Regions from separate parts of the Pararhizobium sp. DWP3-4 genome, predicted to be linked through region 2. Evidence: predicted binding sites of a transcription regulator. Region 2 holds the regulator's gene; each other region holds the start of a gene.
The links. The regulator PhoB, encoded in region 2, activates phosphate uptake and scavenging genes when phosphate is short. The targets are predictions, from matches to a motif close to TGTCATNNANCTGTCAT.

Region 1: a site for PhoB is predicted at 2,138-2,154, ahead of ACP7E6_RS18825 (DUF2794 domain-containing protein). Genes of this name have one in related genera too.
Region 3: a site for PhoB is predicted at 2,577-2,593, ahead of ppk2 (polyphosphate kinase 2). Genes of this name have one in related genera too.

What each region holds. Positions count from the first base shown of each region.
Region 1 covers NZ_JAFCXF010000007.1:74,289-78,493, forward strand. Annotated here, with positions in the region: gene acnA (aconitate hydratase AcnA) at 1-805, shown strand, start outside; gene ACP7E6_RS18820 (DUF1223 domain-containing protein) at 1,013-1,768, shown strand; gene ACP7E6_RS18825 (DUF2794 domain-containing protein) at 2,175-2,582, shown strand; gene ACP7E6_RS18830 (GNAT family N-acetyltransferase) at 2,584-3,141, opposite strand; gene ACP7E6_RS18835 (Bax inhibitor-1/YccA family protein) at 3,276-4,019, opposite strand.
Region 2 covers NZ_JAFCXF010000002.1:745,474-749,678, reverse strand. Annotated here, with positions in the region: gene pstA (phosphate ABC transporter permease PstA) at 1-346, shown strand, start outside; gene pstB (phosphate ABC transporter ATP-binding protein PstB) at 359-1,174, shown strand; gene phoU (phosphate signaling complex protein PhoU) at 1,253-1,963, shown strand; gene phoB (phosphate regulon transcriptional regulator PhoB) at 2,071-2,754, shown strand; gene ACP7E6_RS08885 (VOC family protein) at 2,776-3,153, opposite strand; gene ACP7E6_RS08880 (GcrA family cell cycle regulator) at 3,167-3,700, opposite strand; gene ACP7E6_RS08875 (aspartate aminotransferase family protein) at 4,134-4,205, shown strand, end outside.
Region 3 covers NZ_JAFCXF010000003.1:15,025-19,229, forward strand. Annotated here, with positions in the region: gene ACP7E6_RS09355 (aspartate kinase) at 1-727, opposite strand, end outside; gene ACP7E6_RS09360 (hypothetical protein) at 837-2,246, opposite strand; gene ppk2 (polyphosphate kinase 2) at 2,638-3,540, shown strand; gene ACP7E6_RS09370 (winged helix-turn-helix transcriptional regulator) at 3,831-4,205, opposite strand, start outside.

The DNA of each region.
Region 1 (4,205 bases), on a different contig from region 2:
GGAAGGCCAGACCTACGCCTGGGACGACAACTCGACCTATGTGCAGAACCCGCCCTACTTCGTCGGCATGGGCAAGACCGGTTCGGGCATCTCCGACATCAAGGGCGCCCGCGTCCTTGGCCTGTTCGGCGACAAGATCACCACCGACCACATCTCGCCGGCCGGATCGATCAAGGCAGCGTCGCCTGCCGGTGCCTACCTGATCAACCACGGCGTCGGCGTTGCCGACTTCAACCAGTACGGCACGCGCCGCGGCAACCATGAAGTGATGATGCGCGGCACGTTTGCCAATATCCGCATCCGTAATCACATGATGGGCCCGAACGGCAAGGAAGGCGGCTACACGATCCACTATCCTTCGAAGGAAGAGATGTCGATCTACGACGCCGCCATGCAGTACAAGGCCGAAGGCGTGCCGCTGGTCATCTTCGCCGGCGTCGAGTACGGCAACGGTTCGTCGCGTGACTGGGCTGCCAAGGGTACCAACCTTCTCGGCGTCAAGGCCGTGATCGCCCAGTCGTTCGAGCGTATCCACCGCTCCAACCTCGTCGGCATGGGCATCGTGCCCTTCGTCTTCGAGGAAGGCACGACCTGGGAATCGCTCGGCCTGAAGGGCGACGAGAGCGTCACGATCGACGGTCTCGCCAATGTCCAGCCGCGTGAAAAGCGCGTCGCCAGGATCACCTATGCCGACGGCACGGTGAAGGACGTTCCGCTGATCTGCCGCATCGATACGCTCGATGAGGTCACCTACATGAACAATGGCGGCATCCTGCAAACGGTTCTGCGCGATCTCGCTGCCTGATGGCATCACGAATGCTGACATGAACGAAACCGGGGCTTTCACAAGCCCCGGTTTTTTTGTGATCGCCGGAGCCTCAAGCCTCACTCCAACGTGATTTTCCGTTGAAAGAGGAGCAGCGTATGAAGGATGCCGACTGAGGCTTTACGCCGGTACAACACGGTTAAGCTGCCGACCTTGAAATGCCACACCCTCGAAATGGAAGTCCCGATGTCTGGATCAAGCACCGTTCGCCGCATCATGCTCGCCTTTGGCCTTGGCCTCATGGCGATGCCGGCTATGGCCGAAGATGCGGTAAAGCCGGCAGGCGTCGTGGAACTGTTCACCAGCCAGGGCTGCTCCTCTTGCCCTCCGGCGGACGCGGCTTTGAAAACGCTGATCGACGACGGCAAAGTCGTGGCGCTCTCCTATCATGTCGATTACTGGAACTATCTCGGCTGGGCCGACACGCTCGCCTCGAAGGACAATACTGCCCGGCAATATGCCTATGCGAAAATGTTCGGCCGTAGTGGTGTCTACACGCCGCAGGCGGTGCTCAACGGCCGCGACCACATCAACGGCGCCGATCTGGACGGAATCAACAATCGCTTGTCGGCAATGAAGGCAACGGGGGACGGGCTTGCCGTTCCAGTCTCCGCCAGCGTCCGCAAAGACGAGATCGATATCAGGATCGGGGCCGGCACAGGCAAGGCCAATGTCGTCGTCGTCTATTTCAATCGCCAGCAGCTCGTCGATGTCAAGAAGGGCGAAAACAGCGGCAAGACGATTTCCTATTGGCACTCCGTCCGCGACATCCAGACGATCGGCATGTGGGACGGCAAGCCTGCCAGTTTCGTGTTGCCCGCGTCCATCCTCAACGAAGGCGAAAACGGCGGCTGTGCGGTGCTTCTACAGAAGATGAAAGACAATGAAACGCCCGGCGCCATCGTTGGTGCCACAACTGTCATGGCAAATACTGCTCAATGACGGACTAGACTTCTAAGCTTGATCTGGTTCGGCCCGGCAGCATCGAGGGGCTGGGGCTGAGGGTTCGAAGATGCCGGACCGAACCGGCCACATTTCGCAGGCGCAGACAGCACCCGCTCGATATGGCGTGTGGAGTAACCGCGTCCGAAGGACGCTTTGGCTAGCCACTCCATTGCTGCACCCGCTGAGGACAGAAAAATCCTTAACGCACATGCAGGCCGGACACTCGGAAGGACTCCCTCGCGCCAACGATAGGGAGTTTCCCTGTCAAATGGGGCGTCGGTTTGTTTAAAATGCGGCACGCCGAAAAAAGTCACCCACTATTTCGACGGGCCTTGCGGCTTGCATTTCAGCCAAGGTCAGGCAAACTGTAACCGTCCTGTCACAATATAAGGCCGGAGTACCGATGACTGATCAGCCGGATTTGCCGCAAGGCGAGACCCGTTCCGAAAGGCAGAAATCGTCCGATGTGGTTGTTAACCTGCACGAATATCGCAGCAGCAATCAGGACCAACTTCCCATAACCTTCCATCGCCGCGAGCTGGACATGATCCTCCGGGTCTACGGCCGTATGGTTGGCGAAGGGGAATGGCGCGACTATGCGATGGACCATCTGCGTGACAAGGCCGTCTTCTCGGTTTTCAAGCGGTCGGGTGAGATGCCGCTGTTCCGGATCGAAAAGAATCCGAAACTGTCTGCCAGGCAAGGCGCCTTCAGCGTCGCCAATACCCACGGCATGATCCTGAAGCGTGGCCATGACCTACAGCAGGTTCTCAAAGTCTTCGACAAGATGCTGAAGGTCATCAAGACCTGAGTTAGCCCCGGTAGAGCGTATCGGGGTAGACGCCCGGCTCCGGATCGGTCGTCAGCCCCTCGCCGAGCGGCAATTGCATGATGATCGTATCGAGCCAGCGTCCGTGCTTGAAACCCGTGCCCTTCATAAGCCCGCCATGCTCGAAACCGGCCGCACGATGGACGGCGACCGAAGCTGGATGCGCGCCGCCGATGACGGCGACCATCTGGCGGAAGCCCAGCGTTGTGCAGAGCCGGATCAGTTCAGCCAGCAGCGCCTTGCCCACACCACGCCCCCGCGCCTCCGGTGCCAGATAGATCGAATCCTCGACCAGGAAACGGTAGGCCGTGCGGGTCCGGAATGCCGAGGCATAGGCGTAACCCAAGAGGATGCCGTCCGCATCGACCGCAGCGATATAGGGATAGCCGTTGCCGGTGATCACCGAAAAGCGCGAGGCCATTTCAGATTCATCCGGCGCCGTCATCTCATAGGAGGCGACGCCGTTCAGCACGGATTCCCGATAGATCGCTGTAATAGCGGGAATGTCGGATGGGGTCGCATCGCGCAGGATAAAGGACATGGGCAGACCTGTCTGGGAAGAGTGTTCCCTCGTCTGCCATATCGCATCCGACCATTCAAGCGAGCGGCCTTGCCAAAATGCAGGCAACAAAAAAGGCGGCCGAAGCCGCCTTTTCAGAAGTATCCGGTTCCGGATTAATTGCGGTTTCCGAGGAAACGCAGCATGAACAGGAACAGGTTGATGAAGTCGAGATACAACGTCAGCGCGCCCATGATGGCCTTGCGGCCAGCGGCTTCGGCACCGTCTGCTTCGAAGTACATTTCCTTGATCTTCTGGGTATCGTAGGCGGTAAGGCCTGCGAAGATCAGAACACCGATAGCCGAGATCGCAAACTCAAGCGCCGACGAGGCGAGGAAGATGTTGACGATCGAAGCGATGATCAGGCCGAACAGACCCATCATCAGGAATGAACCCATGCCGGACAGGCTACGCTTGGTGGTGTAGCCGTAGAGCGACAGAGCGCCGAACGAAGCGGCCGTGACGAAGAACGTCTGGGTGATGCTCTGGCCGGTATAGATCAGGAAGATCGACGACAGCGAGAGGCCCATCAGGCCTGCATAGACCCAGAAGGTCGTCTGCGCGGCCGACACGCTCATCGAGTTGATGCGGAAGCTCATGTAGAACACCAGAGCCAGCGGCGCGAGCATGACCACCCACTTCAGCGGGCTCACATAGATCGCCTGGCCGAACGCCGTCAGTTGTCCGTCCGCAAAAGCGAACTGAAACGCAGCGTAGGCAGCGATACCGGTGATTGCCAGACCGAGGGCCATCAGGTTGTACACCTTGAGCATATAGGTGCGCAGACCTTCGTCGATTACGGCCCCCGCCTGTGCGCCGGCAGGCGACATTCGGGTTTGGTAGTTTCTAAGATCAGCCATTGTTTCCTCTTTAAAAGCCCCGGTTAAGTTTACGGTGTCGGGCGGTAAGGGCGCATCCTTGAAAGGTGCCAGCCACTTAACCCAGGCGCCGCTGCGGGGCTCCAGCATGCCTGTGCTGAATATGATGTCGAAATATGACTTACACAAGACCGGCAGCCCTGAGAATCAGCCGAAAAGCGGATTCTC
Region 2 (4,205 bases):
GGCAGCTTTGGGTCTTGGCGCTTCCAAGATGCAGACGATCTTCCACCACGTCCTGCCGCTCGCCATGCCGGGCGTCCTGACAGGCACCATCATCGGTCTGGCGCATGCGCTCGGCGAAACCGCGCCGCTGCTCCTGATCGGCATGGTGGCCTTCGTCGTCGATTATCCGGGCTCGCCGATGGACCCGTCCACTGCTCTGCCGGTCCAGATCTACATGTGGGCCAACGAAGCCGAACGTGCATTTGTCGAACGGACTTCGGGTGCGATCATGATCCTCTTGATCTTCCTCGTCGTCATGAACCTTGGCGCAATCCTGTTGCGGCGTCGCTTTGAGCGGCGCTGGTAGTGAGGTAGAAACATGAACATGATGTCAGAAGCAGCAGTTGAAAAGGCGCTGGACCAGAAAATGAACACTGTTCCCTTCAAGATGATCGGAAAGGACGTTTCGGTTTATTACGGCGAGAAGCGTGCGCTTTTCGATGTGAACCTCAATGTTCGCGAAAACACCGTCACCGCGCTGATCGGCCCGTCGGGCTGCGGCAAGTCGACATTCCTGCGGACGCTCAACCGCATGAACGACACCATCGACAGCTGCCGCGTTACCGGCAAGATCACCCTCGATGACGGCGACATCTACGACCCGAGCATCGACGTGGTGGAACTTCGTGCCCGCGTCGGCATGGTCTTCCAGAAGCCCAACCCGTTCCCGAAGTCGATCTATGAAAACGTCACCTACGGTCCGAAGATCCACGGTCTCGCCCGCACCAAGGCCGAACTCGATCAGATCGTCGAGTCAAGCCTGCAGAAGGCCGGCCTCTGGAACGAGGTGAAGGATCGCCTGCATGAATCCGGCACCGGCCTTTCCGGTGGTCAGCAGCAGCGTCTGTGCATTGCCCGCGCCGTTGCCGTCAGCCCGGAAGTCATCCTGATGGACGAGCCGTGCTCGGCGCTGGATCCGATCGCGACCGCCAAGGTCGAGGAACTGATCCATGAACTGCGCACGAACTACACGATTGTCATCGTCACGCACTCGATGCAGCAGGCCGCCCGCGTTTCGCAGCGCACCGCCATGTTCCACCTCGGCAATCTCGTCGAGGAAAACGACACCGACAAGATGTTCACCAATCCGGACGACCAGCGGACCCAGGACTACATCATGGGCCGCTTCGGCTGAGGACTTAGCTTGCCACCCTGTCATGAGGGCAGGGTGGTGGCCTTCCAACCCGGATTGTGATCGCAAGGAAAAACAATCATGTCTACGCACATTGCTTCCGTCTACGACGAAGATCTGAAGTACCTGACCCGGCGTATCTCCGAGATGGGCGGCCTGGCCGAACAGATGGTGGCCGAATCCGTGCGCGCGCTGGTCAATTCCGACTTGGCGCTTGCCCAGAAGGTCATTTCCGACGACGCCATTCTCGATGAGGCCGAGCGCCAGATCGGCGAAAAAGCAATCGTCACCATCGCCAAGCGCCAGCCGATGGCTGCCGACCTGCGCGAAATCATGGGATCGATCCGCATTGCCGCCGATCTCGAGCGGGTCGGCGATCTCGGCAAGAACAACGCCAAGCGGGTCATCGCCGTATCGACCGCCAGCCTGCCGCGTCAGCTGGCCCGCGGCCTCGAGCATCTGGCCGAGCTTGCGCTCGTTCAGCTCAAGGAAGTGCTCGACGTCTATGCGTCGCGTTCGCCGGAAAAGGCCAACAGCATCCGCGAACGCGACAACGAGATCGATGCGATCTACACGTCGCTTTTCCGTGAACTGTTGACCTACATGATGGAAGATCCGCGCAACATCACGCCTTGCACGCATCTCTTGTTCTGCGCCAAGAACATCGAGCGCATCGGCGACCACGCCACCAACATCGCCGAAACCATCTATTATATGGCGACCGGCGCGCAGCCTGTCGGCGAGCGACCGAAGGACGATACGGCCAACACGGTCGGCGCGATCGGTAACTGATCACGCGATAAAGTAAGTAAATTCTTACGCACTGATTGCGCGAGCGACCGCTGGAGCCGCTCGGCAAGCCTTCGGCCATCCGGCCGGGCGCCAAGGAGCTGAACTGAATGTTGCCAAGAATTGCCGTCGTTGAAGATGAAGAGGCGCTCAGCGTCCTCCTCCGATACAATCTTGAGGCCGAAGGGTTTGAAGTCGATACGATCAATCGTGGCGACGAGGCGGAAATGCGCCTGCAGGAACGCCTTCCCGATCTCCTGATCCTCGATTGGATGCTGCCGGGGGTTTCCGGCATCGAACTGTGCCGCCGGCTGCGCCAGCGCTCCGAGACAGAGCGCCTGCCGATCATTATGCTGACGGCACGCGGCGAGGAAAGCGAACGTGTTCGCGGGCTCGCCACCGGCGCCGACGACTATGTGGTCAAGCCGTTCTCGACGCCCGAACTGATGGCGCGGGTCAAAGCGATGCTGCGCCGGGCCAAGCCCGAAGTGCTGTCAACGCTGCTGAAATGCGGCGATATCGAACTCGACCGCGAAACCCATCGCGTCCATCGCAAGACCCGCGAAGTTCGTCTCGGACCGACCGAGTTCCGCCTGCTGGAATTCTTCATGGCCTCGCCCGGCCGTGTCTTTTCGCGCTCGCAGCTTCTGGACGGCGTCTGGGGCCACGACATCTATGTCGATGAGCGCACCGTGGACGTCCATGTCGGACGCCTGCGCAAGGCGCTGAACTTTTCCAACATGCAGGACGTGATCCGCACCGTGCGCGGCGCCGGCTATTCGCTCGAAAGCTGAGCGCCGTACAGGGAAGAACCGTCAGACACTGCCGAGCGGTTCGCCAATCTCTATGGCGTGACCATCCGGATCATAAAGGCGGAAGACCCTCTGCCCCCAGGCTTGCGTCTCGATGGGGTGGATGAGGTTTACATCGCCGGCAATGCGCTCGAAAAGCGCATCCAATTTATCGTGTTCGAAATAGAGCAGGATATTTTGGCGGCCATAGGGCTCGGGAATGACTGACGAATGTCCCCAGATCGTCGTTTCCAGGGATTTGCCGTCATGGATGGCAAATCCCGTTTCAAACATGATGAAATTGCCGAAGTCTCGGCTGATCACCAATCCCAGTATCTCGCAATAGAAAGTCTTCGAGATGCCAATATCCCGCACGAACGGGATGGGATTGACGAAACGCACGGCCGATCCGGCCTCAGCGGGCCCGGCGACGCTCGCCGGACGGCTGGTAGGCAAGCTTGGCGTGGAATGTGCAGTAGGGCGATGTGTCCGGGGAATCGTTGCCGCAGAAGTGGAACTCGTCCTTCATCGGATCGCCGATCGGCCACTTGCAGGTGCGGTCGGTAAGCTCGGTCAGGACCAGGCGGCGCGACATTGGAACGACAACGTTATTGCCGGCCGGTGCTGCTTCCTGATCCTCGCTCGCGCCGATTTCCACTTCTTCCTTCATGACGGTTGCACCGGCGGTGCGGGTCACTGTGCGGGTGGCGGTCATGCGCGACGCTGTGTAAGTCGGTGCACGCGGCGCAGCGGACGGTGCTGGACGTTTTGCACGTGCCGTTGCAGTGCTGCCGCCGGCCTTGGCGCGGCCCGGCAGGCAGAGACGGTGGACCTTGCCGATGACGGCGTTACGGCTGACGCCGCCGAGCTGTGCAGCGATCTGGCTCGCGCTCAAGCCTTCGGCCCACAATTTCTTGAGTTTTTCGACCCGCTCGTCAGTCCAATTCATGGTCTTGTCTCCATTCCCAGCGTTGGTGATGGTCGAATCCTCCACCGAGCCCTGGATGTGATCCGAGGCTGAAACGCGATAACACTTTTGGTGACTAGGTCCGCCGCATGCGTTCTAGTAATTGTTTCTTAACGTAGAGCCCGGGGGACTCTCTGACAAGAGTCCGGGGAATCTCACCGAATCGATTTCTGAGTTTTCCCCAACTTGCTTGCGATGCGTGGCATTTTTGCAAGGGTATCCGGCTAAAAAAATTGCGTCCGTTGTATAGCCGTGAATTGCCGGAAATCATGGGCTTTTGTTGACATCGCAGTGCGAAGTGAAGATAGTGCCCCTGCCGCCGAAAGGCGGCATTTTGATTTTTTGCGGGTTGGTCACAGCCCTGTCGACGACGCCGATTGTACAATTGCCGTGATGGTTTGAGGAGACATGCGCCATGGCCGATGCCACGCCGCTTTATGACACATATGCACGCGCGCCCCTGCGCTTCGAGCGCGGCGAAGGCGTC
Region 3 (4,205 bases), on a different contig from region 2:
AATCGCCCATGCCCGGCGCATCGGGGTCTACGAAACTGGAGCGCACGAAGGTGCGAACCTTGAATACCATGGCAAGCTCGACCGAGCGAACCTGCAGGACCTTGGCGCCGAGCGACGCCATTTCCAGCATTTCCTCAAACGCGATCTTCTTCAGGCGCTTGGCCTTCGGCTCGATGCGCGGGTCGGTGGTGTAGACGCCGTCGACATCGGTATAGATATCGCAACGGTCGGCCTTGACCGCAGCGGCGATCGCGACTGCCGACGTGTCGGACCCACCGCGGCCGAGCGTGGCGATCCGGTTGTCGGGTCCAAGCCCCTGGAAGCCGGCAATGACCGCCACCTGGCCCTCGCCGAAACGGCGGATCAGTTCGGTGCCGTCGATTTCCATGATGCGCGCCGCGCCATGGGCGTTGTCGGTCCTGATCGGGATCTGCCAGCCCTGCCAGGAGCGGGCGTTGATGCCGATATTCTGCAGCGCCAGCGCCAGGAGACCCGAGGTCACCTGCTCGCCGGAGGCAACGACAGAATCGTATTCACGCGCATCGTGCATCGGCGAGGCATCGCGCGTCCAGGCAACCAGTTCGTTGGTCTTGCCGGACATCGCCGAAACCACCACGGCAACCTCGTGGCCGGCATCGACTTCACGTTTCACATGGCGGGCCACGTTCCTGATGCGATCCATATCCGCGACGGACGTGCCGCCGAATTTCATCACGATGCGTGCCATGTGCCTCTACCGGTATTGCCTGCTGCGCCAAGCGGTTCGCGCCTGCTTTGAGAAGTTGGCGGTCTCTTAGCGAAATTGGGGGCGCGGTGCAATGGTGGAGGGGGATAGGTTAGTCAACGGGATCATCGCGCTGTCCCTCAAGAAACCATAAGCAATAACTAGCGTAAGGATGTGGTTTGTATTGGTTAAGAATTCCATGAACATCTGCTAGATCGATATTCAACGTCATAATTGTTGAGAGCAGAGCAAGTGTCTCAATAGCGGATGTCGCAGCGACAATTTGGCGGAAATCCTTCTCGTTTTCATCCCCTCCACCATGCGCCGCACTGTTCCGGATGGTTTTTGCCAATTTGCAGTGGTCATCAAACTGCCTTGGCAATATGCCTTCTCCATAGGCAGCTCTAATATTTTTGATTGCACTATCAATCCGATCTACGAGCGGCGACCTAGTTAGCTCGTTCAGGACCTCTTTAAGACGTGCTGGGCTTATATCGAGGTCTACAAACGACTGTAATTTTCTGCATTCCTTCCTAAAATTCTTCAATTTACTTTCGGTTATCAGGCTAGCCATTTGATAATCAGGAATTGATTCAAACCACGCCATCGCCCGCAATAGATTACCTCGATCATAAATAGCGTTGCCGTGGGTGAAACTTGAAATCAACCAATACGTTACCTCCCACTCTCTTCTCCGGTTTATCCATTTCGTAAGCGCATAAATCGTTTTCTCCCGCATATCTTGAGAAAATATTGTAAAAATCGCATCGGTGTGCCGATGCGCGGAATGTTTATAATTGCCGAGAGAAGAATTTCGATAGAACTCAAAATCGTGCAGGTAAGAAAACTCTTCTAAGCCACTTGAATTACTTGCACGCAATGCCAACCCTTTCTGCTGTAGGGGGCGCCCCTCTGAAAGCTCGAAAAAAACTTCTATATGAAGAGGAATTTGCAAGGCGCTTTCTAGCTCAACCGGATTTTTGAAAATTGTTGTTATCCACATGGGGTCATCAAATTTGTCCTTAGTAGCTACTCGGATAGAAGGCCTCTTTGAGAGAACCACCTCGAAATCGTCTGCCTTTATCCGCGCCACTTCTAATTTATTGAAAATAAAACTTCTAATATCCTCTTCGGTCCCATTGGCATTTGAATGTTCGAATTTCACGTGATCCCTGTACGAAAGTGATGCCTTCGCGTCGGGCAAGCAAAATTCTATGGTTGCGACGCGATCATCAGATGTCCAGCTGCATGTTCCGAGAACTATATAATTTGCATCGATTTCAACGTGCCCAACCGACCGCGTCATTGTGCTAGACGTGCCAGATAGTTTCACAATCGGATTCATCAACGTCGCAATTTGTCCTGTAGAAAGAATGATTTCTCTTCGCTTTTGCGTGAAAGGAGCGTTTCCTCTTCTTTCAAAAGAAAATAGATCTACCTTTATTCTGTCTTCATGTACGATAAGCCGTCCTGACATTCTTGTTTCCGGCTCAAAGCAAATCTCGTCATATAAAATGGTCACAGGCAAACCCTCCAATATCCAGTAACCTTAATTTATATGTTCTGAAGCTGGATAGCTCGGTGTTGAACCTTAGTATCGTGAGATATTTCCATTCAAATGGGGAACTCCACCGTACCAAGTCAGAATTGCCGACAGCTAAAACAAGCAACTGGAAGTGCGGGTGGCAGAGAACAGCCTTGGCCGGATGTCCGCCGATGGCATATCAAGCCGGGTTGAGCGTGAACCTTTCATGACTCGTTGCAACAAGAATGCGCGACGGCATGAACCGCAGGGTTGTTTTCTCTGCAGTTTTTTGATTTTCGACCGGCATGCCCACCCCGCCGCTCCGACTGTCATAGACCTGTCATCAAACCCTGCTCCTGTGCCGGCGACCAACGGGGATGTGTGACCAATGATCGACCAACTCGACCGCATCAAGGCGGAAATCGCCGACAGCTTTGACGAAGAGCTGGAAATGCAGATGGAAGAAGACCGGCTCGACGAGCTGGTCGCCGAGGGCATGTCGGGGCCGGCCGAGCCGACGCTCGAGCGCAAGACCTATTTCCGCGAGCTGTTCCGCCTGCAGCATGAACTGGTGCGCCTGCAGGATTGGGTTCAGTACAAGAAGCTCAAGGTCGTCGTGCTGTTCGAAGGCCGCGACAGTGCCGGCAAGGGCGGCGCCATCAAGCGCGTCACCCAGCGGCTCAATCCGCGCGTCTGCCGGGTCGTCGCCCTGCCCGCACCGACCGAGCGCGAAAAGAACCAATGGTATTTCCAGCGCTACGTGTCGCAACTGCCGACGGCGGGCGAAATGGTGCTGTTCGACCGCTCCTGGTACAACCGTGCCGGCGTCGAGCGCGTCATGGGCTTTTGCACGCCGGAGGAACTCGATGAATTCTTCCGCACCGTTCCGGAATTCGAACGCATGCTGGTGCGCTCCGGCATCATCCTGATCAAATACTGGTTCTCGATCACCAACGAGGAACAGGAATTCCGCTTCCAGATGCGCATCCACGATCCGCTGAAACAGTGGAAACTGTCGCCGATGGACATGGAAAGCCGCATTCATTGGGAGGACTATACCAAGGCCAAGGAAGAGATGCTGGCGAAAACCCACATCGAGGAAGCGCCGTGGTGGGTCGTCCAGGCGGTCGACAAGAAGAAGGCCCGCCTCAACTGCATCGCCCATCTGCTCGCCCAGATCCCCTACGAGGACGTCCCCAAACCCGACCTCGTCCTGCCCGACCGCGTCCGCAACGACGACTACCAGCGCCACCCGGTTCCACCGGAACTGTATGTGCCGGAAGTGTATTGATTGGCAGAAGATCACCCGGTGGAATGGGCTGGGTGAAGCCTATTGGCTTACGGCTTGGAGACCCTGTCTTTGTTCGGGGGCATCGCCATTCACCTCCCGTCATCCTCGCCCTTGTGGCGGGGATCCAGTGACCCGACGTCCGTCGGGTCAAAAGACTCTTCACGCCAAAGGAGAAGCCGTTCTCTCGCCGCGCCGACGCGCGGCGGCTGGATCCCCGCCACGAGGGCGAGGATGACGGAGAGGAACAATCGCGAGAAACCAACCCAAAGCCCCGTGTCAGCCCACTTCTCTCAACCCCCAGCCCCCGCATTCCTCGCCACAACCGCCAGATACGCCGCCCGCAGCTCCGCAAACACCGATCGCGCCGGCGCCGGCGCATCCAGATGCAGCGCCCGCAATTCCTCCATGAAATCAGTCCACATCGCCGGCCCGCCCTGTTCCAGCAGTTCGGCGCGGATCGACAATTCCTCGGAGGCCGGCGTGTGCCGCCTGCCCCAGGCGCCCATCTGCGCCAAAAGCGGCACCAGCTGGATCGATGGTTCGGTCAGGCTGTAGATGCCCTTCTGTTTATGACTCGGATCGTCGCGGCGCGACAACAGCCCGCTTTCGGTCAGCCGCTTCAGCCGGTCGGCCAGGATGTTCGAGGCGATCCCCTCCTCCGACTG